DNA from 4 places in the Blautia pseudococcoides genome. Region 1 is predicted to be linked to each of the others. Evidence: predicted binding sites of a transcription regulator. Region 1 holds the regulator's gene; each other region holds the start of a gene.
What was found. Region 1 encodes Rex, which represses fermentation and respiration genes when NADH is low (regulators of the CRP and FNR family bind a similar motif). Its sites were predicted from a motif close to ATTGTTAANTANTTAACAAT; they were not measured.
Positions count from the first base shown of each region.

Region 2: gap (type I glyceraldehyde-3-phosphate dehydrogenase) is a predicted target of Rex. The motif match lies at 2,145-2,164, and genes of this name have one in related genera.
Region 3: rsxC (electron transport complex subunit RsxC) is a predicted target of Rex. The motif match lies at 4,968-4,987, and genes of this name have one in related genera.
Region 4: A4V09_RS05960 (acyl-CoA carboxylase subunit beta) is a predicted target of Rex. The motif match lies at 3,067-3,086, and genes of this name have one in related genera.

Region 1 covers NZ_CP015405.2:1,668,199-1,675,981, forward strand. Annotated here, with positions in the region: gene alr (alanine racemase) at 1-98, opposite strand, end outside; gene A4V09_RS07870 (bifunctional ADP-dependent NAD(P)H-hydrate dehydratase/NAD(P)H-hydrate epimerase) at 95-1,597, opposite strand; gene A4V09_RS07875 (redox-sensing transcriptional repressor Rex) at 1,667-2,311, opposite strand; gene A4V09_RS07880 (ABC-F family ATP-binding cassette domain-containing protein) at 2,555-4,462, shown strand; gene A4V09_RS07885 (ABC transporter permease subunit) at 4,487-5,284, opposite strand; gene A4V09_RS07890 (ABC transporter ATP-binding protein) at 5,281-6,180, opposite strand; gene A4V09_RS07895 (TetR/AcrR family transcriptional regulator) at 6,177-6,827, opposite strand; gene A4V09_RS07900 (NADP-dependent isocitrate dehydrogenase) at 6,992-7,783, opposite strand, start outside.
Region 2 covers NZ_CP015405.2:859,697-867,479, reverse strand. Annotated here, with positions in the region: gene A4V09_RS03990 (phosphoglycerate kinase) at 1-673, opposite strand, end outside; gene gap (type I glyceraldehyde-3-phosphate dehydrogenase) at 1,075-2,094, opposite strand; gene A4V09_RS03980 (histidinol-phosphatase HisJ family protein) at 2,303-3,103, shown strand; gene mnmA (tRNA 2-thiouridine(34) synthase MnmA) at 3,749-4,825, opposite strand; gene nifU (Fe-S cluster assembly scaffold protein NifU) at 4,825-5,262, opposite strand; gene nifS (cysteine desulfurase NifS) at 5,302-6,501, opposite strand; gene A4V09_RS03960 (RrF2 family transcriptional regulator) at 6,514-6,969, opposite strand; gene A4V09_RS03955 (polysaccharide biosynthesis protein) at 7,132-7,783, shown strand, end outside.
Region 3 covers NZ_CP015405.2:1,386,682-1,394,464, forward strand. Annotated here, with positions in the region: gene A4V09_RS06470 (ABC transporter permease) at 1-705, shown strand, start outside; gene A4V09_RS06475 (methylated-DNA--[protein]-cysteine S-methyltransferase) at 1,063-1,602, shown strand; partial or broken gene A4V09_RS25205 (DUF6597 domain-containing transcriptional factor) at 1,724-2,023, shown strand; gene A4V09_RS25210 (helix-turn-helix domain-containing protein) at 2,201-2,485, shown strand; partial or broken gene A4V09_RS06485 (VOC family protein) at 2,582-2,949, shown strand; gene A4V09_RS06490 (DUF3788 domain-containing protein) at 2,952-3,362, shown strand; gene A4V09_RS06495 (winged helix-turn-helix transcriptional regulator) at 3,437-3,793, opposite strand; gene A4V09_RS06500 (pyridoxamine 5'-phosphate oxidase family protein) at 4,163-4,585, shown strand; gene rsxC (electron transport complex subunit RsxC) at 5,038-7,002, shown strand; gene A4V09_RS06510 (methylenetetrahydrofolate reductase C-terminal domain-containing protein) at 7,004-7,642, shown strand; gene A4V09_RS06515 (methylenetetrahydrofolate reductase) at 7,705-7,783, shown strand, end outside.
Region 4 covers NZ_CP015405.2:1,280,793-1,288,575, forward strand. Annotated here, with positions in the region: gene trpC (indole-3-glycerol phosphate synthase TrpC) at 1-290, shown strand, start outside; gene A4V09_RS05945 (phosphoribosylanthranilate isomerase) at 280-900, shown strand; gene trpB (tryptophan synthase subunit beta) at 935-2,119, shown strand; gene trpA (tryptophan synthase subunit alpha) at 2,112-2,894, shown strand; gene A4V09_RS05960 (acyl-CoA carboxylase subunit beta) at 3,259-4,695, shown strand; gene A4V09_RS05965 (OadG family transporter subunit) at 4,710-5,468, shown strand; gene A4V09_RS05970 (biotin/lipoyl-binding carrier protein) at 5,487-5,858, shown strand; gene A4V09_RS05975 (sodium ion-translocating decarboxylase subunit beta) at 5,975-7,132, shown strand; gene A4V09_RS05980 (oxaloacetate decarboxylase subunit alpha) at 7,203-7,783, shown strand, end outside.

The DNA.
Region 1 (7,783 bases):
ATTTTTGTATCCTTGCGGATATGGCTCTTCATACTTTCCAGATTATAGGAAACCGCATCCAAATCTATGGAAACGTAAATCCTGCTTGGTGTCTTCATAAAACTGTTCCTCTTTTCTTCAAGATTTCCGTTGTCTGTGTAATCATATCTCCGGCTATCATACTGTACTCTCCCTTTTGGGAAGCTGCCAGATCCCCTGCCATCCCATGGAAATAAACACCCAAAGGCGCTGCCTCTTTTGCCGTAAGGCCCTGGGCCAAAAGCCCCATCAGGATTCCGAAAAGCACATCTCCGCTTCCCGCTGTTGCCATTCCGCTGTTGCCGGAAGTGTTGATAAATATCTCCTCACTGCCGTCGGATATGACGGTACGTGAATCTTTGCACACTACGGTCAGGTGATATTTCTGTGCAAAACGCCTTGTCAGGTAAAGGGGGGCTTCCTTCCACTCTTTGACAGAGACCCCGGAGATTCTGGAGAACTCACCGAGATGGGGGGTTATGAGGATAGGTGCCGGATACTGTGTCAGCACCTCCATCCTGCCCGCCAGCAGATTCAGCCCGTCCGCATCAATCAACAGCGGTTTACCGCCCTCGGCCAGTATGGTGTAGAGAATATCTTCTGCCTGCTGTCCTGTGCCAAGTCCCGGTCCTACTCCGATCACATCAGCCCAGGTAAGCCCTTCCTGTATCTGTTCTTTTTTGATCTCCTCATCGTCATAGAAGCTGTACATAGCCTCCGGCAGCATTGTGGTCAGTACCTGCCTGTTCTCCTCCCTGGTATGTACCTTGATCATGCCTGCACCTGTCCTGAGTGCTGCACAGGCAGAGAGATACGCTGCGCCGCTGATATCACGGCTTCCGGCTGCCAGGAATATCTTCCCATAGGTTCCCTTGTTTCCATCCGGCTTTCTTTCCGGGATCCGGTACAGATCTTTCTCCTCACAGCGCAGTACAGACAGTTCAAAATCGTTCCGGGGCAGTTTATAGATCCCGATATCAGCAGTCCTGACCTTTCCCGCATAGGAAGCACCCGGATAGAATAACAGCCCCGCCTTCTCATAGGCAAAGGTCACAGTCACGTCAGCTTTCACTGCGCAGCCCAGCACCTTTCCCGTATCCGCGCTGATACCGGAGGGGATATCCACTGCCATGATCCTGGCCTCTGACCGGTTCAGGGCTTCGATGGTGTCTCTGTAAATTCCATCCACTTCTCTGGACAGTCCTACACCAAAGACAGCATCTACTATAGTAGTATATTCAGCAGGTACGGCATTCTTGACAAAGGATATGTGATAATTTTCCGCAATATTCACTTGCTTTCTCATTTCTTCTGTATAATGATCCTTTTTTCCAAGGATACAGATATCTGCCGAAACCCCTGTCACATGAAGCATACGGGCCACAGCTACGCCATCCCCACCGTTATTTCCGGTTCCGCAGAGTACCAGAACCTTTTTAAGCGGAAATTTTTCCTCCAGGAGGGCCTGGTACACACTCAGGGCTGCCCGTTCCATAAGGACCAGGGATGGGATCCCGATCTTGCGGATGGTATAATCATCCAAAAATTTCATCTGTCCGCCGGTTACGATTTGTTTCATGTCATTCACTCCTCTCTTTTGCCGGTATCAGCAAAAAGGCCGCCGCAAAAGTCCCGCAGCAGCCTTTTCTTACTTTTTATGTTCCGTCACATAACAATTCAGATTATAAGACAATCGCATGAGGCTCTCGGATAGATGTACGTTTTCCACAATAACATCCTCCGGCACCTCCAGATCCAGATGTGCGAAATTCCAGATGGCCTTGATCCCGTTTTCCACCAGCAGGTTCGCTGTCTCCTCCGCATTATTCTTAGGCAGAGTGAGCGCTGCTATCTGAACGTCATTATCCTTCAGATACTGGGGAAGTTCATCCATCATAAGAATTTCGTTGCCTCGTATGGAGATGCCTTTCAGAACCGGATTCACATCAAAGATGCCTACAACCTTAAACCCGCGTTTTTCAAACTGTACATAATTCGCCAGAGCCTGGCCCAGATTACCGGCTCCGATGATGATCATGTTGTGGGTCCGGTCAAGTCCCAGGATCTTACCTATTTCCGTGTACAGGTACTGCACATTATATCCGTATCCCTGCTGCCCAAAACCCCCAAAATTATTCAGGTCCTGGCGGATCTGGGATGCCGTCACGCGCATTTTGGTACTCAGCTCATTTGAGGAAATACGCTCCACACCATCTTCCAAAAGTTCTCCTAAATATCTGTAATATCGGGGAAGTCTTCTGATGACTGCTTTTGATATGCATTTTTCGTCCACGACTTTACCCTCCTTATGTCTTAGTTTTCTGTTTCATATAGGAATATTATATATAATTGTTAAAATAAAGTCAAATACAATTCCAGTTATTGTTGTTTTTATCTGTTGTCAAATTCTGAATTTCAGATATAATAGGAAGGGTGAAGCAAAAATCCCACGGCCAAAGACCATTCCCAGTGGAATTTTGTCTATGACTGTAAGAGACAAAACAGTTACACCTAAAGATAAAGGAGATTCTTAAATATGATACTGGCATGTCAAAATATTGAAAAATCGTTTGGAGGCATGAATTTGATCCATGACGCCTCCTTCCATATAGAGGAACGCGAAAAAGCCGCCTTAGTGGGCATCAACGGAGCGGGCAAATCCACACTACTGCGCATTATCATGCAGGAGATTCCTGCGGACAGCGGGGAGGTCATCTTATCCAGAGGCAGGACCATCGGCTACCTGGCCCAGCACCAGGAGCTGGACAGCGCCCTCACCATCTACGATGCCCTGCTGCAGGTCAAACAGCATATTCTGGATATGGAGCTTCATATGCGGGAAACGGAAAAGCAGATGAAGCACGCTTCCGGGAAAGAACTGGAACACCTGATGGAGACGTATTCCCGGCTGACCCATGAATTTGAAATGGAAAACGGCTACGCATATAAAAGCGAGCTTGTGGGCGTGCTGAAAGGGCTTGGCTTTCCTGAGAGTGACTTTGAAAAAGAAATCTCCACTCTGTCAGGAGGGCAGAAAACACGTGTGGCACTTGGACGCCTGCTTTTGTCAAAACCGGACATCATCCTTTTGGATGAGCCTACCAACCATCTGGATATGGATTCCATTTCCTGGCTGGAGACCTATCTGCTGAACTATCCGGGAGCTGTCCTGATCGTATCCCATGACCGGTATTTTCTGGACAGGATCGTAACCAAAGTTATTGATATTGACAACGGAAAGGTAAGCTCATTTACCGGAAATTATTCTGCTTACAGTGAGAAAAAGGCCCAGCTTCGCAGGGATGCCTACCAGGCGTATCTGAACCAGCAGCAGGAGATCAAACATCAGGAGGAAGTGATCGCCAAATTAAAACAGTTTAACAGGGAGAAATCCATAAAGCGGGCAGAAAGCCGAGAAAAACTGCTGGATAAGATTGAAGTCATAGAAAAGCCCACAGAGGTAAACGCTTCCATGCGTATTTACTTAAAGCCCCGTATGGAAAGCGGAACGGATGTACTGACAGTGGAACATCTCACAAAATCCTTCCCCTCTCTCCCCCTCTTTTCGGACCTGAATTTTTCTATCAAACGGGGGGAACGGGTAGCGATCATCGGAAACAACGGAACAGGTAAGACCACCATACTGAAAATCTTAAACGAGCTGGTTCCCGCCGACGCCGGGGTCTTTCATCTGGGAAGCAAAGTACACATCGGATACTATGACCAGGAGCACCATGTACTCCATATGGAGAAAACCATCTTTGAGGAGATCTCTGATGATTTTCCAAAGCTCACCAACACAGAGATCCGCAATCTGCTGGCAGCTTTCCTCTTCACCGGAGATGATGTGTTTAAAAAGATCTCTTCGTTAAGCGGCGGGGAACGGGGACGTGTATCCCTGGCTAAGCTCATGCTGTCAGAAGCCAACTTTCTGATCCTCGATGAGCCTACCAACCACCTGGATATTATGTCAAAGGAGATTCTGGAGGATGCCTTGTGCAATTACACCGGAACTGTGCTGTATGTGTCTCATGACCGGTATTTTATCAACAGGACAGCCACCAGGATCCTGGAGCTGACTAACAAAAGTATGGTGAATTACATCGGCAATTATGATTACTACATGGAAAAAAGAGAGGAACTTACCCGTATCTATGCACCTGGCCAGGCGGAGGAAGAAACTGCGGAATCTGTCTCTGCCACAAAGCTGGACTGGAAACAACAGAAAGAGGAACAGGCACGTCAAAGAAAACGCGAAAATGATTTGAAAAAGACTGAAGCAGAGATTGAACGCCTGGAAGCCAAAGACAAGGAGATTGACGCCGAGATGGAGAAGCCGGATGTGGCGGTCAATGTGGCCGAATGCGTAAAGCTGGCCAACGAAAAAGCCGAAATCGCACAAAAACTGGAAGAACTCTATGAAAAATGGGAAGAACTGGCATAATGCCAGTTCTTCCCGTTTTTCCTGTTATAAGGGCAGGTCCCGCTTGCTGAACCGTATAATTCCGATTCCCATAAGTAAAATCCCCGCCAGATACAAAATACCGCACATCATCCATGCTTTTCCGTCACCTGCGCTCAGACCGTCTATGTCAAACAAAGTCACAGGTGTGGCATATTTTACTTTCTCAAATCTGTCTCCAACCTGCGATATCATCTGCACAAGGACCGAATATACTACTATGGCTGTGCTGACTGCAGAGGAAGTTTTTGACTCATTGCTGAAACAGGAAGCACAGAAACATGCACCGCCAAAGAATACAAGCATTCCCAGCAGACCCACATTGATCCGGATAAACGCTGCTGTTTCCATTTCCCCGGGGAAAAGCACCTCACTGACAACAAGTATCAGGCAAGTCACATAAATGACAATGACAAGCAGGGACACCAGCATGAAAACACACTGTGTCATCATGATTTTCCAGCGTTTGGCAGGTACCGCCAAAAGGTAAGCCATGGAGCCGTTGTCCACGTATTTGGCTGCCAGTCTGTTTGAGAGAATTATGATGAATACCGCCGGGAAAGCCACATACAGCATTCCGTATAAGTATCCTGATACAAATTCCAGCAATGTCTGGCCCACATCAGCCATGCCAAATGCCGCGAACAAATCCGGCATGCTGTCAGCCATCATTTTCAGGCTGTCTCCCATTTCAGGATTGAACATCATAGTGATCATACTGCCATAGACACTGAGAACCGCAAGAAAGATGACGAGCAGCAGCCAGTTTGATTTGATCTCTTTTTTAAATAACGTAGCATTCATGGTCGTGCTGCCTCCTCTCCGTAAAAATGCATGAAAAACTCTTCCAGACTCTGTGTGCGCACATCTAAATCTGTTATCGTATACGCACTGGCCTTTTTCAGGAAAGGATCAATATTTTTTCCCACTTTGGCAGTCACTGCTTTTCCCCCGGCCTGATAAGAGACCTCAGGAAATGCAGCAGCGAACGCTTCCGCCATAGCTGGCTCCCGGAAAGTGATCTCTATCACTTTCTGTCTTCCCTCTTTTAATTTTTCAATTTCCTCCACCGCAACCAGGCGCCCGTCACGGATGATCGCGGCACGGTCACAGGTTCGTTCAATCTCCTCAAACATATGGGAAGACATAAGTATGGTTTTTCCTTTTTTCTTCTCTGAAAGGATCAACTCTACAAACCGGTTCTGCATCAAAGGGTCCAGACCACTGGTCGGTTCATCCAGGATCAGGATGCTTGCCAGCGGATTCATGAATGCACAGACGATTCCAATCTTCTGCTTCATGCCTTTTGACATTTTCTTCAACTTGCCGGAGGGATTCAGTTCAAACATTTTCATTAATTCCTGAGCCCGGCCCAAATCTCTCATTTTCTTCATCTTTGCCACAAAACGGATAAATTCCATTCCTGTCATAGAGTCAATAAAAGCAATTTCCCCGGGAAGATATCCAAGGGATGTCTGGATTTTATCCGCCTCCTTAAAACAATCCATATCCAGGATAGACAGGCTGCCGCTGTCAGGCTTGATAAAGCCCATGATCTGACGGATCGTTGTGGTCTTCCCGGCTCCGTTTGGGCCTAAAAATCCAAGTACCTCTCCTTGTTTCACCGAAAAACTCACGTCAAAAACACCGCGGTTCTGTCCATAGTCTTTTGTAATATGGCTGATTTCTATTACGTTCATATTTCTTGCCTCCTTCCAACCATTTCTGTCAGATACTCCTCTTTGTATGCGATCCGCTTCAGCATTTCCGACCACTTTCTGAATTGCTGCATCAATAAATCCGCATCTACCGTATCGGTATAGAACATTCTATGATGCATATATCCGTCAGTAAGCCAGAGAAGCATATGCAGTATCTCTCTGGGTTCTGCATCCTCCCTGAACTTTGTCATATCTACATTTTTGCAATAGTCCTCAAACATATTTGCAATCTGGTTTTTCATAAAGGAATTCATTGCCTCCGATACATCCTCCCTGGATGTAAAAAATGCCCGGACGCTGAATTCCATAAGATAGGGGAAATCAGAGAGAATGCGGGCTTTCTTTTCGGTTGTGTAAGCCAATAACTCGAAGAAATCCGTAATTTCAAAAAAACGCAGATCCAAAAGACGTGAACCCACCTTTTCAAAGACATACTCAAACAGATACATATACAGCTCTTTTTTGTTCTTAAAATAATAAAACAGCAGTCCCTTTGAGATCCCGGCTTTGGCGGCGATCAGATCTGTAGATGCACGTTTATATTCACAGGTGCCGAAAACCTCCAGTGCCGCATTGACGATCGCATTCTTTTTTTCCTCTGAAAGACTGCTAAGTTTGTCCTCCATATTGAGCCCCCTTTATGTACTTTACCGATTCGGTTAATACCCATTATAAGAAATTGACTCAGATTTTCAACCCCTGTCTGAAAACTTTTTATAAAAGAACAAGTCCATGTAAGCAGGGACTTATACTCTCTTACATGGACTTGTGAAATGAATTAAGCTTATTTTTATGCGTATAAAGCATCCAGATTTTTTCTGACAGCCAGGATAAATTCACGGCTGTTCAGCACAGTCGGATTCTCCAGTGATGTGATCAGCGCAAGGTCTTTTGTCATCTCGCCTTTTTCGATCGTAGCAAGCGTGGCCTTTTCCAGACGGTCAGCAAATTGGCAGAGGCTGCTGCTTGCGTCTAATTCTCCCCGTTTTCTAAGTGCGCCTGTCCAGGCAAAAATAGTTGCCACGGAGTTGGTGGAAGTTTCCTCACCTTTCAGATGTTTGTAATAGTGGCGCTGCACGGTTCCGTGTGCTGCTTCATATTCAAAATATCCGTGAGGGGATACCAGAACAGAAGTCATCATAGCCAGAGAACCGAAGGCAGAGGATACCATATCACTCATAACATCCCCGTCATAGTTCTTGCAGGCCCAGATAAAGCCCCCCTCTGCTTTCATGACACGTGCCACTGCATCGTCGATCAGCGTATAGAAATATGTAATACCGGTCTTCTCAAAAGCTTCTTTGTATTCTTTATCGTAAATATCCTGGAAAATATCCTTAAAGGTATGGTCATACTTTTTGGAGATGGTATCCTTGGTGGAAAACCATACATCCTGTTTTGTGGAGAGCGCATACTCAAAACAGCTTCTCGCAAAGCTCTCAATCGAGTCTTTTAAGTTGTGCATCCCCTGTGCCACACCGGCACCTGTGAAATTGTGCACCAGTTCTCTTTTCTCTGTGCCGTCAGCAGAGGTATAAACCAGCTCCACTTTTCCCGGTCCCGGAACGACCATCTCCGTATT
Region 2 (7,783 bases), 810 kb from region 1:
TTCCGCCGCCGATGATCAGGGTGTCCACTTTGTCAAGCAGGTTGTTGATAACAGAAATCTTGCTGGAAACTTTAGCGCCGCCTAAGATTGCAACAAAAGGTCTCTTAGGATTGTCCACTGCATTTCCCAGGAAGTCGATTTCTTTCTGCATCAGATATCCGACAACTGCGGTATCTACAAACTGTGTCACACCAACATTGGAGCAGTGTGCTCTGTGGGCAGTACCAAATGCATCATTTACAAATACATCGCACAGAGATGCCAGCTCTTTGCTGAATGCCTCTCCGTTCTTCGTCTCTTCTGCACGGTAACGTGTATTTTCCAGTAAAATAACATCTCCGTCTTTCATTGCCTGGGCAGCAGCCTTTGCATTTGGTCCGACTACTTCCGGGTCAGCGGCAAATTTTACTTCCTGTCCCAGTAATTCTGACATTCTCTTTGCAACAGGTGCTAAAGATAATTCCGGTTTTGCTTCTCCCTTGGGTTTGCCCAGGTGAGAGCACAGGATCACTTTTCCGCCATCAGCGATCAGCTTCTTGATAGTTGGAAGAGCTGCTACCAGACGGTTTTCATCTGTGATCTTACCATCCTGAAGGGGAACGTTGAAATCACAGCGGACTAAAACTTTTTTACCTTTTACGTTGATGTCATCAACTGATTTTTTGTTGAGCATTGGATGATGCCTCCTTTAATATTTGTTCTTGTAACAGTTCAGTATCCCCACAGTTGCAGGCAAAGATCCATGCATAATTGCCTTTTGCCATGGAATTTTGCTAGGCTGCGGAATGTTTCCTTACGGTCAACGCAGTGAATGGGCAGACCTGCTGAATCGTTACTTGTTCTTATCAAATAATACTTCCCATTTCTCGAATGGACGAAAGAAGCCCGGTCCAAAATAGACCGGACCCCTTAATGAGTCATTATTCATAACTATTCCATCAATGGTGTAGTTACGAGTATCCGCCCACTAAAACCGCTTTGCGATGGAGCGAGTACCTGCTGCCGCCACTCTTATGCACGGTCTGCGCAGTAAATACACAGGCCCGGCTGAATGGTTATCTTTATTCTTAATGATTATTTCTCTAATAATTTTCCGAAGTATTTGATTGTTCTCACCATCTGGCTTGTGTAAGAATTCTCATTGTCATACCAGGAGATAACCTGTACTTCTGTTGTGCCATTGTCTAACGGCATAACCATTGTCTGAGTTGCATCAAACAGAGAACCATATCTCATACCGATAACATCGCTGGATACGATTTCATCTGTGTTGTATCCGAAGGACTCTGTAGCCTGCTCTTTCATGATCGCATTTACCTGATCTACAGTTACTGTTCCGTCAACAACTGCTGTCAGAATTGTAGTAGAACCTGTTGGGGTCGGAACACGCTGAGCAGATCCGATCAATTTGCCGTTCAGTTCCGGGATAACCAGACCGATGGCTTTTGCAGCACCTGTGCTGTTCGGAACGATATTAACTGCTGCTGCACGGGATCTTCTTAAATCACCTTTTCTCTGCGGTCCGTCCAGTGTCATCTGATCGCCTGTGTAAGCATGGATCGTGCACATGATACCGGATTTGATCGGAGCCAGGTCATTTAATGCTTTTGCCATTGGAGCCAGGCAGTTTGTTGTACAGGAAGCAGCTGAGATGATGTTGTCATCTTTTGTCAGTGTCTCATGGTTTACATTGTAAACGATGGTCGGAAGGTCGTTTCCTGCCGGAGCGGAGATAACAACTTTCTTAGCACCTGCTTTGATATGTGCTTCTGCTTTATCTTTGGATGTATAGAAACCTGTACATTCCAGAACTACATCTACACCAATCTCTCCCCAAGGAAGTTCTTCAGCTTTTGCTTTTGCATAGATCTTGATCTCTTTTCCATCAACTGTGATGGAGTCTTCACCTGCTGTTACTGTATCGCCAAGTGCATATCTTCCCTGTGTAGAGTCATATTTCAGTAAGTGAGCTAACATTGTCGGAGATGTTAAATCATTGATCGCTACGATTTCAAATCCTTCTGCTCCAAACATCTGTCTGAAAGCCAGACGTCCAATACGTCCAAATCCATTGATTGCTACTTTTACTGCCATGTTATTCATTCCTCCTAAAAGTGTTTGTATTCCGTGAGGTTTCTATTAAGATTGTTAAAGAAACATCAACCTATTTGATATTGTACCTAATCTGAGACAAAAATTCAAGCATAAAATGAAAAATCGTTCCAGTTTTACATTCTCTTTATGTACAATTCCCTTTCTTTCCTATATAATTAGAGCAGCAAAAGAAAAGGAGATGTCATCTATGTACGCAGATCATCACATGCACACATCATTTTCCAGTGACAGTGAAGCCCCTATGGAACATATGGTTCTTGGGGCTATTCACAGAAATATGCCCAGCATTTGCTTCACGGAACATATGGATTTTGATTTTCCTCCCGGAGAGTTTGATTTTTTGGTGGATATGCCGGCCTACCAGGAAAAACTAATGGAACTCAAAAAGAAGTATGAGGATAAAATAGAGATATATTTCGGCATGGAGCTGGGACTTCAGCCCCATCTGACCGGAAAGCTGCCCGCCTTTACAGCCAGCTTCCCCTTTGACTTTATCATCGGCTCTGTACATGTTGCGGACGGATGTGACCCCTATGACAGGATATTCTTTGAAAACCGCAGTGAGGAGGAGGCTTACCGCAGCTACTTTACCTGTCTTCTTCATAACCTGAAAGTCCATTCCTGCTTTGATGTATGCGGCCATATTGACTATGTGGTGCGCTATGGCCCCAACCGCAACCTGTACTACTCCTACGAAAAATACAGAGATATCCTGGACGAAATCCTTTGTGTGCTGGTGCAGAAAGGCATTGGTCTGGAGTGCAATACAGCGGGCTTCAAATACGGCCTGGGCCACCCCAATCCCACAGAGAACATACTGATCCGCTACCGGGAACTGGGCGGCGAAATCCTGACCCTTGGCTCCGACGCCCATGCACCGGAACATATCGCCTATGATTTTGAACGTGCAGGAGCGCTTTTAAAGGAATGCGGATTCAATTATTATACTGTTTTTAAAAACAGAAAACCGGAATTTCTTCCTTTATAAGTATAATTCCGTTTCCAAAAAGCAGCAGTCCGGCAGTTGTGCAGGCCCGAAAACAGCTCCTCCCTTGGATCTTCCCTGTGCGGCTGCCGCATTGGCGCTTTATTATGGCAGCCATTTCAACTGACTGCCATATACGATTTTAGGTATCACAGTGCAGTAAATACTGTCCAGCTCTTCCCTGCAGCGCATTTGCCTATGCTCTTTTTCCATACAGTCCGCCTTTCCCAAAATCCTGTATTCCACGCCAAACAGGCGGCATATATTCCGGGAATCATAAAAACCATTCTTTACATAAAAACTATTCTTCTTCTGCGAACCTGTTTTTCCGTCTCCCGGGCTGCAAAAGATGGTTCTTCAGACTCTACCATGCCCAGATTCACACCAAATACATCCTGAAGTGCCCGAAGACACGCGCTTCCATATCCTCTGTCTCTCAGGGACGGCAGCACAGCCAGATGATCAATGAGATCTGTTCTGCTCTATGAGCGTCAAGATACTTTTCATCGGTTTGGGCTCTGCCCTTGCGTCCCCAGCATGTCCCGCCTTTTAAACTGATAGCAAACTTTAAGGAGACGAATCTAAAACCTGCCCGGAAAACAGAAAGCTAAAAAATCTGTTTCCCAGGCAGGTTCACCATATAGATCATTATAAAATAATACCGCCCCCGGCAACATATTCTCCGTCATAGAAAACAACTGCCTGCCCGGGCGTGACGGCTCTCTGAGGTTCATCAAAGATCACCCGGATCCTATCCTCATCCTCTCTGTGAATGACAGCGGGAGCACCTCTGTGATTATATCTTATTTTTGCCATAACACGCATATCCTCCCGCAGATCGGGAATGGACATAAAATTGATCCTGTCACAGACAAGTTCTCTTTGAAACAGATCCTCATTTTCTCCGATCACCACCTCATTGCTCTCAGGGCGTATCTCTGTCACAAAGACAGGATGTCCCATTGCAAGGCCCAGGCCTTTCCGCTGTCCAATGGTATAATGGGTAATCCCCTTATGGCGGCCGACCACCGTACCGTCTGCCAGCACATAATTGCCTTCTTCGATCTTATTCTGGGTATTTTCTTCTATAAACCCGGCATAATCCTTATCCGGCACAAAGCAGATTTCCTGGCTGTCCTTTTTTTTCGCCACAGGAAGGCCAATTTGTTCTGCGATCTTTCTGATTTCATCTTTTTCATAGACACCCACAGGCATCAGCGTGTGGGAGAGCTGGAACTGGGTCAGATTGTACAGGGCATATGTCTGGTCCTTCCCTGTGGCATCTGACATTTTCAGGGAGTATCTGCCGCTGTCCGTCTGCACGATTTTAGCGTAATGGCCTGTGGCGATATAGTCTGCGCCGATTTCCATACTCCTTTTCAGAAGGGATTCCCACTTCACATAGCGGTTGCAGGCAATACAGGGGTTGGGCGTCCGGCCGTCCAGATATTCCCCTATGAAATAGTCAATGACGTTTTCCTTAAACTCATTCTTAAAATTCATCACGTAGTAGGGAATCTCCAGCATATTCGCCACTCTTCTGGCATCATCCACTGCGCTTAAACCGCAGCAGCCGCCGTTCTCCTCCTGGACTGCATTGTCCTCATCCTGCCAAATCTGCATGGTGACTCCAATGACATCATATCCCTGTTCTTTCAGCAGATAGGCCGCCACCGAGGAGTCCACACCGCCGGACATCCCCACAACTACCTTCTTTTTTTTCATTAATACTCTTCCTCTACTTCCTCTTCGGAGATATCACTCTTGGGCTTATCCAGGCCCTCAATCTTAATTCCATGCTTTTCCGCATAATCCCAGAGAGCTGCGTGGATAGCCTCCTCCGCAAGCAGGGAACAGTGTACTTTTACGGGAGGAAGTCCGTCCAGGGCTTCCATGACCGCTTTGTTTGTCACCTGCAGGGCTTCCTGAATGGTTTTTCCCTTCACAAGTTCTGTAGCCATACTGCTGGTTGCCACTGCGGCGCCGCAGCCGAAGGTTTTGAATTTGCAGTCGTGGATAATGCCGTTCTCGTCAATATCCAGATACATTCTCATGATATCTCCGCACTTGGCATTGCCTACGGTTCCCACACCGCTGGCGCCTTCAATCTCTCCCACATTTCTCGGATTCTGAAAATGGTCCATTACTTTTTCACTGTACATAATATATTTCCTCCATAATTTGTCTGTTTTATTATTTTCTCAGGCCCTGCTCTGTTTTTGTTTCTGTTTTTTTACGAAATCCTCAAACAGCGGAGAAAGTTCACGCAGACGGTTTACAATCTCCTTTATCTGATCCAGTGTATAATCCAGATCTTCTTTTGTTGTCTCCTCGCTGATGGTCATTCTGAGAGAACCGTGGGCGATCTCATGAGGCAGGCCAATGGCAAGCAGTACATGGGACGGGTCCAGGGACCCTGAGGTACATGCAGAACCGCTTGATGCTGCGATCCCCTTCATATCCAGCATGATCAGAAGGGATTCTCCCTCAATAAACTGGAAGCTGACATTAATGTTATTTGGCAGACGCCTTTTTGCATCGCCGTTCAGGCGCACATAAGGAATCTCATTTAAAATTCTGCCGATAAAATAATCCCTGAGCTCTATCTCTTTCTTTGTGCGCTCCTCCATAGTCCTGGCTGCGCGCTCTGCTGCTACACCGTATCCCACAATAGCCGGCACATTCTCTGTTCCTGCCCTTCTCTTCCTCTCCTGGGCACCGCCATGTACAAAGCTGCGGATTTTCACGCCCTTGCGGATATATAGGAAACCAATTCCCTTTGGTCCGTTGATTTTATGGCCGCTGGAACTCAGCATGTCGATATTCATCTCATCCACGTGGATCGGAACCTGTCCGAATGCCTGTACCGCATCTGTGTGGAATAAAATATCGTGTTCTTTTGCGATCATACCAATCTCCTTGATTGGCTGGATGGCGCCGATCTCATTGTTGGCAAACATAATAGAGATTAAGATCGTCTCCGGTGTGATGGCTTTTAACAGATCATCCATTTTTACGATACCATTCTCATCCACATCCAGATATGTCACCTTTGCACCGCGTTTCTCCAGATATTCACAGGTGTGCAGAATGGCGTGATGCTCAATCTTTGTGGTGATAATATGGTTTCCTTTATTTTTATATGCCTCAAATGCCGCTTTCAGCGCCCAGTTATCTGCTTCGCTGCCGCCTGCGGTAAAATAAATCTCTTCTGCTTTTGCGCCCAGCACTTCTGCGATCTGTCCTCTCGCTTTGGTGATGGCCTCTTTACTCCTCTGTCCGATCTCATAGATGCTGGATGGATTTCCATAGCTTTCTGTGAAGTACGGAAGCATGGCATCTACAACCTCCTGTGCTGTCTTTGTTGTTGCTGCATTATCCAGATATATTGTTGTCTTCATATTTCCTCTCTCCTAATTGTCACATTTTTGCACCTGAATCTGCCCCTTATCCCGCATAATGCGGCTTTCCTCTACGAGCTGGTCCAGCATGATGGAATCTACGGTTTCTTTTATACTATTATTGATACGCTGCCATACATATCGGGTGACACATAAGTCAGCACCCTGACAGCTATGTTTTTCTCCTCCATTACAGGTAACGGCATCCAGACTGCCTTCCAGTGCCCGAAGGACATCCCCTACGGAGATTTCACCGGCAGGTCTGGCAAGCTTATATCCGCCCTGCGCACCGCGGACACTTACTACCAACCCGGCACTCTTCAACTTGCGCACCAGCTGTTCCAAATAACTGTCAGAAATATTCTGGCGGGTTGCAATGCTCTGTATGGAAACAGCCTCTGATTCACTGTACAAAGCCAAATCAATCAGGGCCCTCAAGCCGTACCTACCTTTGGTTGATAATTTCAAATCATCACCATCCTTTTCAAATTCCGACTGTTTTACTCGGATTTAACTGTAGAATATCATTCTTATCCTGTTCTGTCAAGATGCTTTTTGGAATATATTGTGAAAAAGGCTATAAAAGTTACTGTTGCTTTCTCTGCGGCTAGTAACTATAAAGGACTTCTTATGGATAACAAACATATTTTGCTGAAAGGAACACTTATCCTGACTCTGGCCGGTTTTCTGACAAAAATCCTTGGGTTTCTCTATAGAATATTCCTGTCGCAGACAATTGGTGCACAGGGGATGGGTATCTACCAGCTTATCTTTCCCATCCACACCCTCTGTTTTGCACTGACAGTAGGAGGGATCCAGACGGCGATCTCCCGCTTCGTGGCCGCCAGGGTTGCTCTGAAGGATGAACAGGGCGCCCGGGATATTTTTCTGATCGCCACTTCCCTGTCCATGGCTATATCCTTTGCCGTCACCTTTTTGCTGTACCGCCATGCCTCCTGGTTTGCCGTACATATCCTGCTGGAGGAGCAGTGTACAGATCTGCTGCGCGTCTCCTCCCTGTCCATTCCTATGGGCACCTTCCATTCCTGCGCCTACGGTTATTATATTGCCAGGAAGAAGACCGGGATTCCCGCATGGTCCCAGCTTGTGGAACAGACTGCCCGCATGAGTGCCACTTATCTTCTCTATTTAGTATGGACCGGGGAAGGCCACCCGCTCACACCTATGCTGGCAGTTGTGGGGCTTTTTGCAGGAGAACTGGTCTCCATGCTTTTTTCCCTGCTTTTTATTCTTTGGGATTACAGAAAGTATCATTACCAGA
Region 3 (7,783 bases), 280 kb from region 1:
TTGTCGCTGCGGGGAATGGATATGTTCATTTTTGCAATCTGTGTTCCAATTGTGGTATTGGTTATTCTGGGGATCCTATACGGGGATAAACCTGCCTATCCGGGCGCGGAATTTACTTTTCTGGAACAATCTTTTGGAGCCATTGCCACAATCTCTATCTGTGCCGGCGGTGTCATGGGACTGCCGTTGGTTGTCTCCGATTACCGCAGCAGACATATACTGAAGCGTTATAAAGTCACACCTGTGAGTCCCTCCATGATCTTATTTGTGCAGGTAGTCATCTATACCCTATATGCGGTGATCTCCTTTTTATTACTGTATCTTACGGCGGCAGTTTTCTTCGGATATGAATTTCGCGGGTCCGTGTTACAGTTTCTGGGAGGCTATCTTTTAGTGCTGGTATCCATGTTCAGCATTGGCATGATGGTGGGAGGTATTGCGCCTAATACGAAAATAGCAGGTGTGATCGCAAGTATATTGTATTTCCCCATGCTGATATTTTCCGGTGCAACGCTTCCCTATGAGGTCATGCCTGATACCATGCAGAAGGCGGCTAATGTGCTGCCTTTGACGCAGGGGATAAAACTACTGAAGGCAGCTTCTCTTGGAGAAAGTGTAGATCATGTACTGATTTCCATTATTCTTATGGCCGTGATTGTCATATTTTGTACCGTGACAGCATTTCGCTTTTTTAAATGGGAATAAACACTGAAAATTCATGCGTGAGCGTAACGGGGCGGTTTTCATCCGCTCCGTTTTTTCGGATTCTTTTATGGAATGGAAATGTGTTCTGTTGACAAAAGCTGACTATGCTATATAATAAAAAATACATGATCTGAATGTAAGGGAAGAAACGATTTTATCCTTTTCGGAGATGACGGCGCTTGTGAATATACGGTTGTTTTAACCATTCCGGATAACTCAAAATAAGTTAGTAACAGAGGTGGTTCACTGGTGCCGTACAAATAGAAAGATTTAATTTTGCAACAAGGAACAGAAGCGGCTGAACATATACAAGGATCTGCAGAGAGAGCGGATGAAAGACGAGAGGAGACTACGCTTATGATATATACAACAGATTATGCCTCACCGGTTGGAAGGATTTTGATCGCTGCGAAACACGAAGCATTGATCGGTCTCTGGATAGAAAATCAAAAATATTTTTTCAGTTCCATCAAAGAGGAAACAAAGACATGTCATGAACTGGCAGTGCTTGTTCAGGCAAAAACCTGGCTGGACCGCTATTTTGGCGGAGAAAAGCCGCAAACCAAGGAATTACCCCTTGCGCCTGAAGGCAGTGAATTTCGGAAGAGGATATGGGAAATCCTCATGGAGATTCCATATGGCGAGGTCACTACCTATGGTGAGATAGCTGAAAAAGTGGCCACAAGGCAGGGCCTTGACAGAATGTCAGCGCAGGCAGTGGGCGGGGCGGTAGGACATAATCCCATTTCCATCATCATCCCCTGTCATCGTGTGGTCGGTTCCAATGGCAGTCTGACTGGGTATGCTGGCGGCATTGATAAAAAGATAGCACTGCTCACACATGAAGGTATATCCATGGATGAATTCTTTGTGCCACAAAAGGGGACTGCCCTGTAAAATGCCCAAAATAGAAGAGGAGATAAGGGAGGCATAAACATGAGACCTTCATTCTCATAAACAATACAGACCGACATCACGACCGTTTCTCACTGGAAGTTCCTATTCTGAGTATGCCCCGTGCAGCCAGCTTGCCCCCTATATTGCCTGTTTTTGGGAGACGGGCGGGGAAAGCGGTATAGGAGAAGCCATGAGCCGGGAGGTGCTGGTAATTCCGGATACCTGTGCGGATATTATCATAGAGATCGATCATACAGCCTGTACCATCACAAGCCGTCTCTGTGGCCTTGCAGATTCCCCGAAACGCATTGAACAGAAGCCAGTGCGTGAGAACGTGACGACCTTTGCGGTTCGTTTTTTTTTGGGCAGTGCGCTTGTTTTTAGATGTGGAGATGAGGGAGCTTTACAATCAAACATTTGATTTCGCATCAGTAGACCGGATGACATTTGGGGAATACGAGGCACTTTTTTACATGGCAGATACCAGTGAACGGATTGCCTGGATGGAAAGCCATCTTATAAAAAACTGCTGCGAACAACAGCTAAGAGCCGTTACAATTCCAATCTCTATCATTCCATTGAAAGAATCTTGTATGGAATGGGCAATATTTCTGTAAAAGAGATTTGCGAGTACAGTTGTGTGAGCCAGAGGCAGATGGAACGTCTTTTTCTGCAGAATATCGGCATGTCCATTAAGCGGACCGCGGGCCTCATACGATATCAGAATGTATGGCGAGATGTGGTAAAGCAGGAGCGGTTTGATGTACAGGATGCGGTATACCGCTACGGATTTTCAGATCAATCCCATTTGTTAAATCAGTTTAAACGATTTCACGGGGTTACACCGGAACAGGCAAAAAAGATTGCTCTCATAAACCGTTAGAATGTCGCGATTTTTCAAGACACGTCTCATCTTCTGCGATAAAATGGTACGAGCCGGACAGAGATTGTACGAAATAGAATTAGGAGGATATAGAAGATGAAGCATACCTGTGTTGTTATATCTGTGGCGGACATGAAACGTGCAAGGAAATTTTACGAAGGTTTATTTGGTTTAGAGGTTTATCAGGACTATGGAATCAATATATCATATACCTGTGGGATTGCGTTGCAGCAGAATTTTAGCTGGCTTGTTGATCTTCCGGAGGATAAAGTCCTGAAAAAATCCAATAATATGGAAATATGTTTTGAGGAAAAGGATTTTGACGGGTTTTTAAGTAAACGGAGGCCGGGGAGGATATGAAAATGGTGATCCGGCGTTTTCTTGATTCCGGTATGACCATGGAGGAGGTGTCTGTAAAAATGGACGCTTCTGTAGAAGACTTGACGAAACTTTTGGAGGATTGAGTATGTATGAAAGAATGCTGAATAAACAGGAAGAGCCAACCATAACCCAAATGACTGCGTTCTGCGGTGAAAACGCAGAACGGTTTACTTTACTGAATGAGTGGCTATCCCAAACATATGGTTCTGCACAGAAGATCACGTTTCCCTATGGCAATCACTATGGCTGGGGAATCGCCCATAGAAAAAAGCAGAAACTGCTGTGTAATATTTTTGCAGAAGATAACGCATTCACCGTGATGATGAGATTATCTGATAAACAGTTTGAATCCGTATATAGCCAGGTGCGGAAATATACACAGGACTTTATTGATAACAGATATTCCTGCGGGGATGGCGGCTGGATCCAATACCGTGTAACATGCAGGGAACAATTTGAGGATATTCAAAAATTATTATGTGTCAAATGTTCATGACCACAAATAGGAAATCCCGGAAAGGAATGGGTGTATGAGGAAAATAATCATAATTGAAGGCAAAAATTTTGTTACTATAACAGTCCCTTATCCCTTAAAAAATCTTCCCGGTTATCCTCAAGCATCATATCAATTCCTACACTCTGCATGATTGAGACGGCTTCATAAATTTTTTTTCCCCGTTCTGTAAGGAAATAGTCTGTTTTTAAAGGATAACCATAAGAGGATGTTTTTTTGATCACACCACAGGTTAAAAGTTCATGGAGATGCTGCAGCAGCATTTTCTGACTGATTCCCCGGATGGATTTTTTTAGTGCGGAGGGGGAACAAGCACCCTTTTTAAGCTGCCATAAAATAAGAGGTTTCCACTTTCCTCGGATCATGTCATGGGTCAATTCCAGCGGACAAGTATAATCACTGCGCATTTTCATTTTGGATACTTCCTTTCGCAATAGTAATGATTCCGTTTGAAGCTGGGAATAACGAGTTATCTTCACTGCAGGGACCCGGAATACTATTTTACTTAAAAGAACCTGTTTAATTACTTCATACTATCACAGAGCTATGAATAAATCTATAGGGGCGGGAAGGCATACGGCTGATTTATATAATCATGGTGTCATATTATACAAGAAAAAAATAATTGGGAATGCTACAATGATTTGAGATAAAGGGTTCTCTTTGATAAATTCTAAAGATGTCGTTTTTTATCAAGATACTAAAATTTTTCTGTGATAAAATGATTGTTCTCGAAATCCAATGCTCATAAGGAGTTCAATTAATACCAACGGAGGTTATGTATGGAAATCAATTTCAAAAAATTAGAACGTGTATTGAGTACAGCAGAAGTCATCTATTTATCAACAAGTAAAAATGACAGGGTCTCGTCAAGACCCGTAAGTCCTTTAAATATAGGGCTGCGCTTATATGTAAGAACATCAGCGGCAAGCAGAAAAGCGAAAGATATGTTAAGTAATCCCAACATTGCAGTCTGCGTGGGGAATTTTTATTTTACGGGAAAAGCAAAACTGCTGGGGTCTGTCTTTGATGACAGAAATACGGAAATAAAATCAGCTTATATATTGCGATATCCGGATTCTTTTAGTGACGAAGATGAATTTATAAAATCAGACGAAGTATTTTTTGAACTATTGATCGAGAATGCGTCTGAATGGATTTATGAAGATGGTGTTCCGATCGGTTTAGCAGAACAGCGATCATAAAACACATATTGGGTGACAAAATTTTGGAGATATGACATGCAGCAGGTGAGTTCCATCGCTGCCTGTACTCTGCATTATATCCAACGACAAGAAGAATTTAAAAACATCCCGGGATGGGTAAGATTCACCGGGACTATTTTGTAATAAATGATCAAATGGAGTTATCATGCGGACATTATGCGCATAGAGAAGCACTGGAGATCCGATCATGGAGTTTTTTGATACCCTAAGAACAGGAAAACAGAGAAAACTTTGGAACATTCGTGAAAAAAACCTACAAAAAACACGTTTGGAATAGCAAATAGAACCAATATGTGGTACAATAGATATTAATTACAGACATGCCTTATTTGCCTCTTGTAATTTTTTCATTGAAGTGCAGAGAGTGAAAAAATTAACAAAAGTAGATAAGTTTTTTGTCTGTAAATCAATTTTATAAGGAAGGTGAACAATTGGAGAATTATACCAAGTATAAGCTGAAGGGGAATGAAGAACTGGCTTCATTACTGGCCCACAAGGATAAGCTGTTCGTCATTGCCTGCAACAAGTGCTTCAAGGAATTTGAGACCATTGACGAACCAGATTGCGGTGAATTTGAAAAAATTGCTGCCGAACATGGAAAAACAGTCACTGGCAGCGCAAAGGTTGATTTTTTGTGCAACAAAACCCAGACTGGGAACAAATTACAGGATATGATTCCTGAAGGCACGGAGCATGTTTTTGTGATATCCTGCGGTCTGGGTATTCAGACAGTTGCAGATATGGCAGAGGTACCTGTATATGCGGCCAGCAATTCATTGAATTATACAGGACATCACGGCATGGCACTGACCCAAAAGCGCTGTGATGCGTGTGCCCAGTGTTACCTGAATGTCACCGGCGGGGTCTGTCCAATCGTTGACTGCTCAAAGAGTCTGGTAAACGGACAGTGCGGCGGCGCAAAGAATGGAAAATGCGAAGTGGATCCCAACAAAGACTGCGCCTGGGAAAAAATCAATAAAAAGCTGGAAAAGCAGGGCCGTCTTGAAGAGTTTTTGAATCAGCCGGTTCAGGTACGCGATTATTCAAAAATTAATTTTAAAATTATTAATGACTATGTGAAATCCATCCGTGAGGAAAGGTTCGCAGGCTACTATGGTGGCGTTCATCCGTCAGAGCGTAAAGAATTCAGTGAGCATATTACGCTTAAAAGGTTCCCGGAGCCGAAGACGGTTGTCATTTCCATGTCACAGCATTTAGGCGCTCCGGCAAATCCCATTGTAGAAGTGGGCGATACTGTAAAAGTGGGACAGAAGATTGGGGAAGCGGCAGGTTTTATCAGTGCTCCTGTTCACTCCAGTGTCAGCGGAACCGTAGTTGCAGTTGAACCGCGCCTGCATGCCACAAGAGGCAGTGAGATGATGGCTGTAGTCATTGAATCAGATGGGAAAAATACTCTGCACGAATCAGTAAAACCGAATAAAAGTTATGAAAGCCTCACATCGGACGAGATCATTGAGATTGTTCGTGAGGCCGGAATTGTAGGTATGGGAGGAGCTGGTTTCCCCACATCTGTTAAATTAAAACCAAACAAGCCAATTGAAGCTATCCTGCTGAACGGCTGTGAATGTGAACCGTTTCTGACGGCAGACCACAGAGTGCTTCTGGAGTTTGCAGATGATATTCTTTATGGTCTTAAAGCAATGATGAAAACAGTAGACGCCGAGAAGGGTATTATCGTCATTGAGGACAATAAGCCGGATGCTGTTGCGCTTATGGAAGAAAAAACTGCTGACTGCGACAACCTCCAGGTTGTAGTGGCTAAGACAAAGTACCCTCAGGGTGCTGAAAAAATGCTGATCAAGCGCGTTATGGGCAGACAGGTGCCACGAGGCGGCCTGCCTGCAGATGTAGGTGTTGTGGTGAGCAACATCAGTACCGTAAAGGCTGTTTCTGATGCAATTCAGAAAGGTATGCCGCTGATTGAACGTGTTGCGTCCGTGACCGGAGTGAAAATTAAAAATCCGGGCAATTATATCGTGAAGATCGGTACCAATGTAAAAGATTTGATCGACTACTGCGGCGGAGTGACAGATGATGATGTTATGATCAAGATGGGTGGACCTATGATGGGATTTGCCCTTCCGGATTTAAATGTGCCGATGATGAAAGGTTCCAATGGAATCATTGCCATAGATACGGACCAGACACAGGAAGTGGCGTGTATCAAATGCGGACGCTGTATGGATGTATGTCCAATGGAACTTTCTCCGCTGTATTTTGCCAAACTTGCAGATGAGCAGGATTGGGTAGGGATGCGTGACAGAAATGTCATGGACTGTGTTGAGTGCAGGTGCTGTGACTACATATGTTCCTCCAAGATTCCAATAGTCAGCAAGATCAAAGCCGGAAAAAATGCCATAAGGGGGATGAAGTGATATGTTGATTACCCAATTAAAATCAAAGGAAACTATCGTATCACTGGTGGACGGAAAAAAAGTCTTTGTCATTAACTGCCAGGGATGCAAAGAAGTTCATTTCCCTGAAAAAGAAGCCGAAGAATTCCAGAAGGAACTGGCTGAGGTTGGAAATGTGACCGGAATCATTACAACGGACTATATTTGTAATCCGGAAAATATGAAGCTGCGCCTTCAGAAACACAGAAGTGCCATTGATGCGGCAGATGTGGTACTGGTATTCTCCTGCGGTGTCGGTGTACAGACCATTGCCGAGTACCTGGAGGATAAAAAAGTATGTGCAGCGTGTGATACATACCCCCTGCCGGGATTTCAGGGTGTAACCCCCTTAGAATATGACTGTGATCAGTGCGGTGAATGCTACCTGAATATCACAGGGGGGATTTGTCCGATCACTGCATGCTCCAAGAGCCTGGTCAACGGGCCTTGCGGCGGTACGAAAAACGGCAAATGCGAAGTGGACAGTGAAATGGAATGTGGCTGGGAGCGTATTTACAGACGGCTGGCACAGCTCGGACGTCTGGAAGAACTGAAATGCCCAGTTAAGATACGCAATTACGCGACTGATGATGAAGTGTCTAAACAAACAGAGAACTGTTAACATTCATGTAACTAGGAAGGTACTGAATAGTTACAAATACATAATGATTAGGAGTAGGGTGAATGAATATTAGCGAATTATTTCAACGTGGTGAATTTGTAGTTTCTGCAGAAGTAGGACCGCCGAAAGGAATCAATATTG
Region 4 (7,783 bases), 390 kb from region 1:
AGAAAGAAATCTCCCATGCCGTTTGGGCAGGGGCCAGGGTCATTGGAGTCAATAACCGGAATCTGAGAGATTTCAGCGTTGATGTGGGAAACAGCACAAGGCTTCGCGCACTGGCGCCGAAAGAAGTCCTGTTCGTGGCGGAGAGCGGTATAAAAGGACCTGAGGACATTGTACGTTTAAAGGAAAATAAAGTGAATGCCGTGCTGATCGGAGAGACACTTATGAAGAGCAGGGACAAGAAAAAAATGCTCACTTACTTAAAAGGAGAAGAAACATCCAATGAGCAGTAAAGTGAAAATCTGCGGCCTAAGACGGCTCCGGGATATAGAAATGGCGAATTTGTATGAGCCGGATTATGTGGGATTTGTCTTTGCAGCAAGCAGCCGTCAGGTCACGGAAGAAGATGCAGAATCCCTCAAAGCGGAGCTTGCAGATGGGATTTTAGCGGCTGGCGTCTTTGTAAATGCGCCCGCCGTACAGGCAGCCCGCATTGCCGAGAAGGGAATCATTGATATGATCCAGCTCCACGGTGATGAGGATGAAGCATATATCTGCAGCCTGAAAAGACTCACCGGCAGACCAGTGATAAAGGCTGTTCGTGTACAGAGCCGGGAACAGATCCTTCAGGCGGAAAAACTGCCCTGTGATTATCTGCTCCTTGATACATATACAAAAGGGCAGTACGGAGGGAGCGGAAAGAGTTTTGATCTGTCTTTGATCCCGGGGCTTTCCAAGCCATTTTTTCTGGCCGGCGGCCTGAATGCTGAAAACGTGCGGCAAGCGTTGGAGATCAGCGGTGCATTTGCTGCGGATGTGAGCAGCGCGGTGGAGACAGACGGATATAAAGATACAGATAAAGTGAAGGCTTTTATTCAGGCAGTGCGGGAAGAGAAGCGGTAAAACCAATGGATTTTTAAGGAAGAGGATAAAAAGCATGAGTAAAGGAAGATTTGGAAATTATGGAGGACAGTATATTCCGGAGACACTGATGAGCGCCGTGCAGGAGCTGGAAGAGGCATATAAGAAATACAGCAAAGACCCGGCGTTTAACAAAGAGCTGGACGATCTGCTGAAAAATTACGCGGGCCGTCCGTCCCTGCTGTATTACGCGGAGAAAATGACAAATGATCTGGGGGGAGCCAAAATATATCTGAAGCGTGAGGATTTAAACCATACCGGCTCTCACAAGATCAACAATGTTCTGGGACAGGTGCTTCTGGCAAAAAAAATGGGCAAGACAAGAGTCATTGCCGAGACAGGAGCAGGACAGCACGGTGTGGCCACCGCCACGGCAGCGGCGCTTATGGGACTTAAATGTGAGGTCTTCATGGGACGGGAGGACACGGACCGCCAGGCGCTGAATGTATACCGCATGGAACTTTTGGGGGCAAAGGTACATCCTGTGGACAGCGGAACAGCCACGCTTAAGGATGCCGTCAATGAAACCATGCGGGAGTGGACCAGAAGGATGGATGACACCCTGTATGTGCTTGGCTCTGTTATGGGACCCCATCCCTTCCCTATGATCGTGCGCGATTTCCAGAAGATCATCGGAAAGGAGATCAAAGAGCAGCTGCAGGAAAAAGAGGGCAGACTCCCGGATGCCGTGATCGCCTGTGTGGGCGGGGGCAGCAATGCCATGGGTGCATTTTATGAATTTATCCCGGATGAGCAGGTACAGCTTATCGGATGTGAAGCGGCAGGCCTCGGTGTGGATACAGAGAAACATGCGGCTACCATAGCCAAAGGGACAGAGGGGGTTTTCCATGGCATGAAATCCTTGTTCTGCCAGGATGAGTACGGACAGATCGCCCCTGTGTACTCCATCTCGGCAGGTCTGGATTATCCGGGGATCGGACCGGAACATGCCAACTTAAATGAAACCGGCAGGGCAATATATGTGCCCATTACAGATGTGGAGGCAGTGGAGGCATTTGAATACCTTTCAAGGACTGAGGGGATCATCCCGGCCATTGAAAGCGCCCATGCAGTGGCATATGCCAGGAAGCTGGCTCCGGCTATGGAGAAGGACAAGATCATTGTGGTAAATATTTCAGGCAGAGGCGACAAGGACGTGGCTGCCATAGCACGGTACAGAGGAGTGGAGATTTATGAGTAAAATATATCAGGCGTTTGAAAACAAAAAGGCATTTATTCCATTTATCACAGGCGGAGACCCCACACTTGACGTGACAGAACAGCTTCTGTACGCTATGGAGGAGGCAGGGGCGGATCTGATCGAAATCGGCATACCTTTTTCCGACCCCACAGCAGAAGGCCCTGTAATACAGGAAGCAAATGAGAGAGCACTGAAAGCGGGATGTACCACAGATAAATTGTTTGATATGATAAAAAGAGCAAGAAAAAAAGTCACTGTACCCATTGTATTTCTCACTTATGTGAATCCTATTTTTACCTATGGCAAGGAACGCTTTATGAAAAAATGTGTAGAGTGTGGTGTTGACGGCATTATTGTTCCGGATATGCCTTATGAGGAAATACAGGAGCTGGCACCAGCCTGTGACACATTTGGGATTGATATTATCCCTCTGATAGCACCCACATCAAATGCGCGCATCACCATGATCGCAAAGGAGGCTAAGGGTTATATCTACTGCGTCTCCTCCCTGGGTGTTACCGGCGTAAGGAGCCAGATCAAGACAGATATCGGTTCCATGGTGGAATTGGTGCGGCAGGCAACAGATGTGCCCTGCGCCGTGGGCTTTGGCATATCCACTCCCCAGCAGGCATATGACATGGCAAAAGTATCGGACGGGGCTATTGTGGGGTCTGCAATTGTTAAAATTGTGGCAAAATATGGAAAAGGTTGTGTGCCGCATGTAGCGGAGTATGTAAAAGAAATGAAGGCTGCCGTGGACCGGGCCAATGGCTGAATAGAGCGGAGGATGGGCAATTCCATCCTCCATTTTTATGCAGAAAATTTCGGATGGCGGAGTATTACTGCTGCCGGGTACTATGGGCTGGATGCCTGCTGGCACTAGTTTTTCATACGGTCAGTGCAGTAAATGCGCAGACCTGTCTGAACTGTTGCAAAAAACATTCATAATAATTAAATATTTCACAAATTTTTGTTGAAAAATCCCCGGAAACAAGGTACAATTAAAATCGGCAGAAATTGGTTTTGTCTTTTAACTCAACAAAGTAAAACCAGGAGGCGATTTCTGCATGAAAACCGGATTATCACGCAGATTTTTCGTGCAGAATCCAGGTAAATAATAAAAAATGGAGGGCTGATAAATGAGTAATACAGCACAAAGCTTGGCAAGTAAGAGAATTGCTTCTTTACTTGATGAGAACAGTTTTGTTGAGATCGGCGGCTGTGTCACAGCAAGAAACACAGATTTCAACTTATCTGAAAAGGAAACACCGGCAGACGGTGTCATCACCGGTTATGGTGTCATCGACGGCAGCCTGGTGTATGTGTACAGCCAGGACGCTTCCGTTCTGAACGGAACCATCGGTGAAATGCATGCCAAAAAGATTGTCAGACTTTACGATCTGGCAATGAAAACAGGCGCTCCGGTTATCGGACTTGTGGACTGTGCAGGTTTGAGACTGCAGGAAGCTACAGATGCTCTGCATGCTTTTGGTGAAATCTACACCAAACAGGTTATGGCATCTGGTGTGATCCCCCAGATCACAGGTATCTTCGGAACCTGCGGCGGCGGTCTTGCAATTGTTCCGGCTCTTACCGATTTCACCTTCATGGAAGAGAAGTCCGGTAAGCTGTTTGTAAACTCCCCCAACGCTTTAGAGGGAAATGAAATTTCCAAATGTGATACATCCAGTGCAAAATACCAGAGCGAAGAGGCTGGCCTGGTGGATGTACTGGGAAGTGAGGATGAGATCCTTGCGCAGATGAGACTGCTGGTATCCATGCTGCCTTCCAACTACGAAGACAACTCTTCTTACGAAGACTGCACGGATGACTTAAACCGTGTGTGCCCGGAACTGGAAAATTGTGTGGGCGATACTGCGATCGCACTTTCCCAGATCGCGGACAACCATGAGTTCTTTGAAGTGAAAGCCGCTTATGCAAAAGATATGGTGACAGGTTTTATCCGTCTGAACGGTGCTTCGGTGGGCTGCGTTGCCAACAGAAGCGAAGTTTACAACGATGAAGGTGAGAAAACAGAGTCCTTCGACAATGTACTCTCTGTAAGAGGATGTAAGAAAGCAGCAGATTTCGTTAAATTCTGTGATGCTTTTGAAATTCCGGTGCTGTCCCTGACAAATGTAAAAGGCTACAAAGCAACAAAGTGCGCAGAGGCCAATATTGCCAAGGCAGCCGCACAGCTTACTTACACATTTACAAATGCAACCATACCGAAAGTGAACATCGTGATCGGTGAGGCCTTCGGAAGTGCATATCTGGCAATGAACAGCAAATCCACGGGAGCTGACATGGTATACGCATGGCCCGGCGCTCAGATCGGTATGATGGACGCGCGTCTTGCCGCTAAGATCATGTATGCGGACAGCGATGCTGCCACGATCAATGAAAAAGCTGCTGAGTATGCCGACTTACAGTCAAGTGCAATGGCTGCTGCCAAGAGAGGTTATGTGGATGCCATCATCGAGGCAGAAGATACCAGAAAATATGTGATTGGTGCTTTTGAAATGTTATTCACAAAGAGAGAAGATCGTCCCAGTAAAAAACACGGCACGGTTTAGGCGAGGTGAAGCATATGAAGCAGACATGGAAAAAATTAATTGGTTTGATCCTGATCGGAGTTTGCGCGCTGGCTATGACAGCCTGCGGAAGCAGCAAAGACTCCACAGGTGGTTTAAAAGAGCTGGATGATGCTACCGTTGACTCCCTTGTGGAGAGCTTTGGCAGCGTTGTCGGCAACATTGCTGATCTGGATGAGGAATCCATTGCAGGCCTGATGGAAGGCGAAGATGCATTCAGCGCCTCTGCAGCCAGTGCATGGGAGGGAGCCGGCGAAGATCTGGGAGCATATGTTGAGACGAACAAAGGCGAGGTGGAGATCAAAGACGGCAGCTATATGCTGTCACTGTCATGTAAATTTGAGAACCGCGACGCAGTATGCGTCTTTACTCTGGATAAAAACGGCAATCCTCTCAGTGTGACCATTGACCCACAATATTCAATGGGTGAAAAAATGGCACAGGCAGGACAGAATACACTTCTTGGTGTAGGTACTGTTTTTGTAATGCTGGTCTTCCTTTGCTTTGTTATTTCCTTAATGAAATACATTCCGGGCTTTGTGGAGTCCTTTGGCAAGAAGAAAGCTGCTCCGGAAGAGGTTCGCGTTCCGGCTGCCCCTGTTATTCCGGAAGCAGTGGAGGAAGAGACAGTGGATGACGGTGAACTGATCGCAGTCATTGCAGCGGCCATCGCGGCATCTGAAAATACATCTACAGACAGTTTTGTAGTTCGTTCCATCAGAAAATCAACAAAAAGAAATTGGCAGAGAGCCTAATCACAGGAGGAAATGGTTATGAAATCTTATACAATTACAGTTAATGGCGTTGCATATGATGTAACAGTAGAAGAGGGCGCAGGAAACGCAGCAGCACCTGTGGCAGCTCCGAAGGCTGCTCCTAAGGCAGCACCAAAAGCCGCTCCGGCAGCAAAACCTGCAGCATCTGCAGCAGGCGCAGTGGCAGTTACCGCATCTGTTCCGGGTAAAGTATTCAAAGTGGAAGCAAATGTTGGACAGGCAGTAAAAACCGGTGATAACATCATCATCCTGGAAGCCATGAAAATGGAGATTCCGGTTGTTGCTCCGCAGGACGGTACCATTGCAAGTATTGACGTGGCAGTTGGTGACTCCGTAGAAAACGGCGATACACTGGCATCCATGAACTAGAATTTACAAACATTTGTAAATTCCCGACAGCTAAGAGATAAATCTTGCTGATACAATAGAAAGCACAAATCGAAAACTTTCTATTGTCACGAATACGAACAATGGGAGGTAATATAATGTCTAACGTTACAGATACACTGTCTAACCTGCTCCAGCAGACAGCGTTTTTCAATCTGACATGGGGAAATTACCTTATGATTTTAGTTGCCTTTGTATTTCTTTTCCTGGCAATTAAAAAAGGATTTGAACCGCTTCTTCTGGTGCCGATTGCCTTCGGTATGCTGTTGGTTAATATCTATCCTGATATTATGGCACAGCCATACACGGATGCAGCAGGAATCGAGCACGCAGGTGGACTTCTTCACTATTTTTATCTGATGGATGAATGGAGTATTCTTCCGTCCCTGATCTTCATGGGTGTTGGTGCCATGACAGACTTTGGTCCGCTGATCGCAAACCCCAAGAGCTTTCTTATGGGTGCAGCAGCACAGCTTGGTATCTATATGGCATACTTCCTGGCGATCTTTATGGGATTCAACGGAAAGGCAGCAGCAGCGATCTCCATTATCGGAGGTGCTGACGGCCCGACTTCCATCTTCCTGGCAGGTAAGCTTGGACAGACAGTCCTGATGGGACCTATTGCGGTGGCGGCATATTCCTATATGTCCCTGGTTCCGATCATCCAGCCGCCGATCATGAAACTTCTCACAACTGAGAAGGAAAGAAAAATTAAAATGGAACAGCTCCGTCCGGTTTCCAAACTGGAAAAAATCCTGTTCCCTATTATCATCACCGTTGTTGTTTGTCTGATCCTTCCTACAACAGCTCCGCTGGTTGGTATGTTAATGCTTGGTAACCTGTTCCGTGAATCAGGTGTTGTAAAACAGTTAAGCGAGACAGCGTCCAATGCCCTTATGTATATTGTAGTTATCTTACTGGGAACTTCCGTAGGTGCTTCCACAAGCGCTGAGGCATTCCTGAAACTGGATACTCTGAAAATCGTCGTTTTAGGTCTGGTTGCATTTGCAGTTGGTACTGCAGGCGGCGTGCTTCTCGGTAAGTTAATGTGCAAACTGTCCGGCGGCAAGATCAACCCGTTGATCGGTTCTGCCGGTGTATCTGCTGTTCCTATGGCAGCCCGTGTATCCCAGAAAGTTGGTGCTGAGGCAGACCCGACTAACTTCCTGCTGATGCATGCAATGGGCCCGAACGTTGCAGGTGTTATCGGTACTGCGGTAGCTGCTGGTACCTTCATGGCAATTTTCGGTGTTTAATATATAGAAAGCAGACTTTCTATTGTCATGAGTTATATGGGTTGAAATAACATTTTAGGAGGAAAACAAGATGGCAGAGGTAGTAAAAAAACCTATTAAGATCACTGAAACAATCTTACGTGATGCGCATCAGTCTCTGATCGCAACCAGAATGACCACAGAGCAGATGCTGCCGATCGTAGATAAACTGGATAAAGTCGGTTACCATTCCGTAGAGTGCTGGGGTGGTGCCACCTTTGATGCATCCCTGCGTTTCTTAAAAGAAGATCCCTGGGACAGACTGCGTAAATTCCGTGACGGCTTTAAAAATACAAAACTGCAGATGTTATTCCGTGGACAGAATATCCTGGGATACCGTCCTTACGCAGATGATGTGGTAGAGTATTTCGTACAGAAATCTATTGCAAACGGTATTGACATCATCCGTATCTTTGACTGTCTGAATGACCTGAGAAACCTGCAGACAGCCGTTAAAGCATCCAACAAAGAAAAAGGACATGCACAGGTTGCATTGTCTTATACCTTAGGAGATGCTTATACTATGGAATATTGGGTGGATATGGCCAAAAAAGTTGAGGATATGGGTGCAAATTCTATCTGTATCAAAGATATGGCCGGCCTGCTTGTGCCTTATAAAGCAACAGAGCTGGT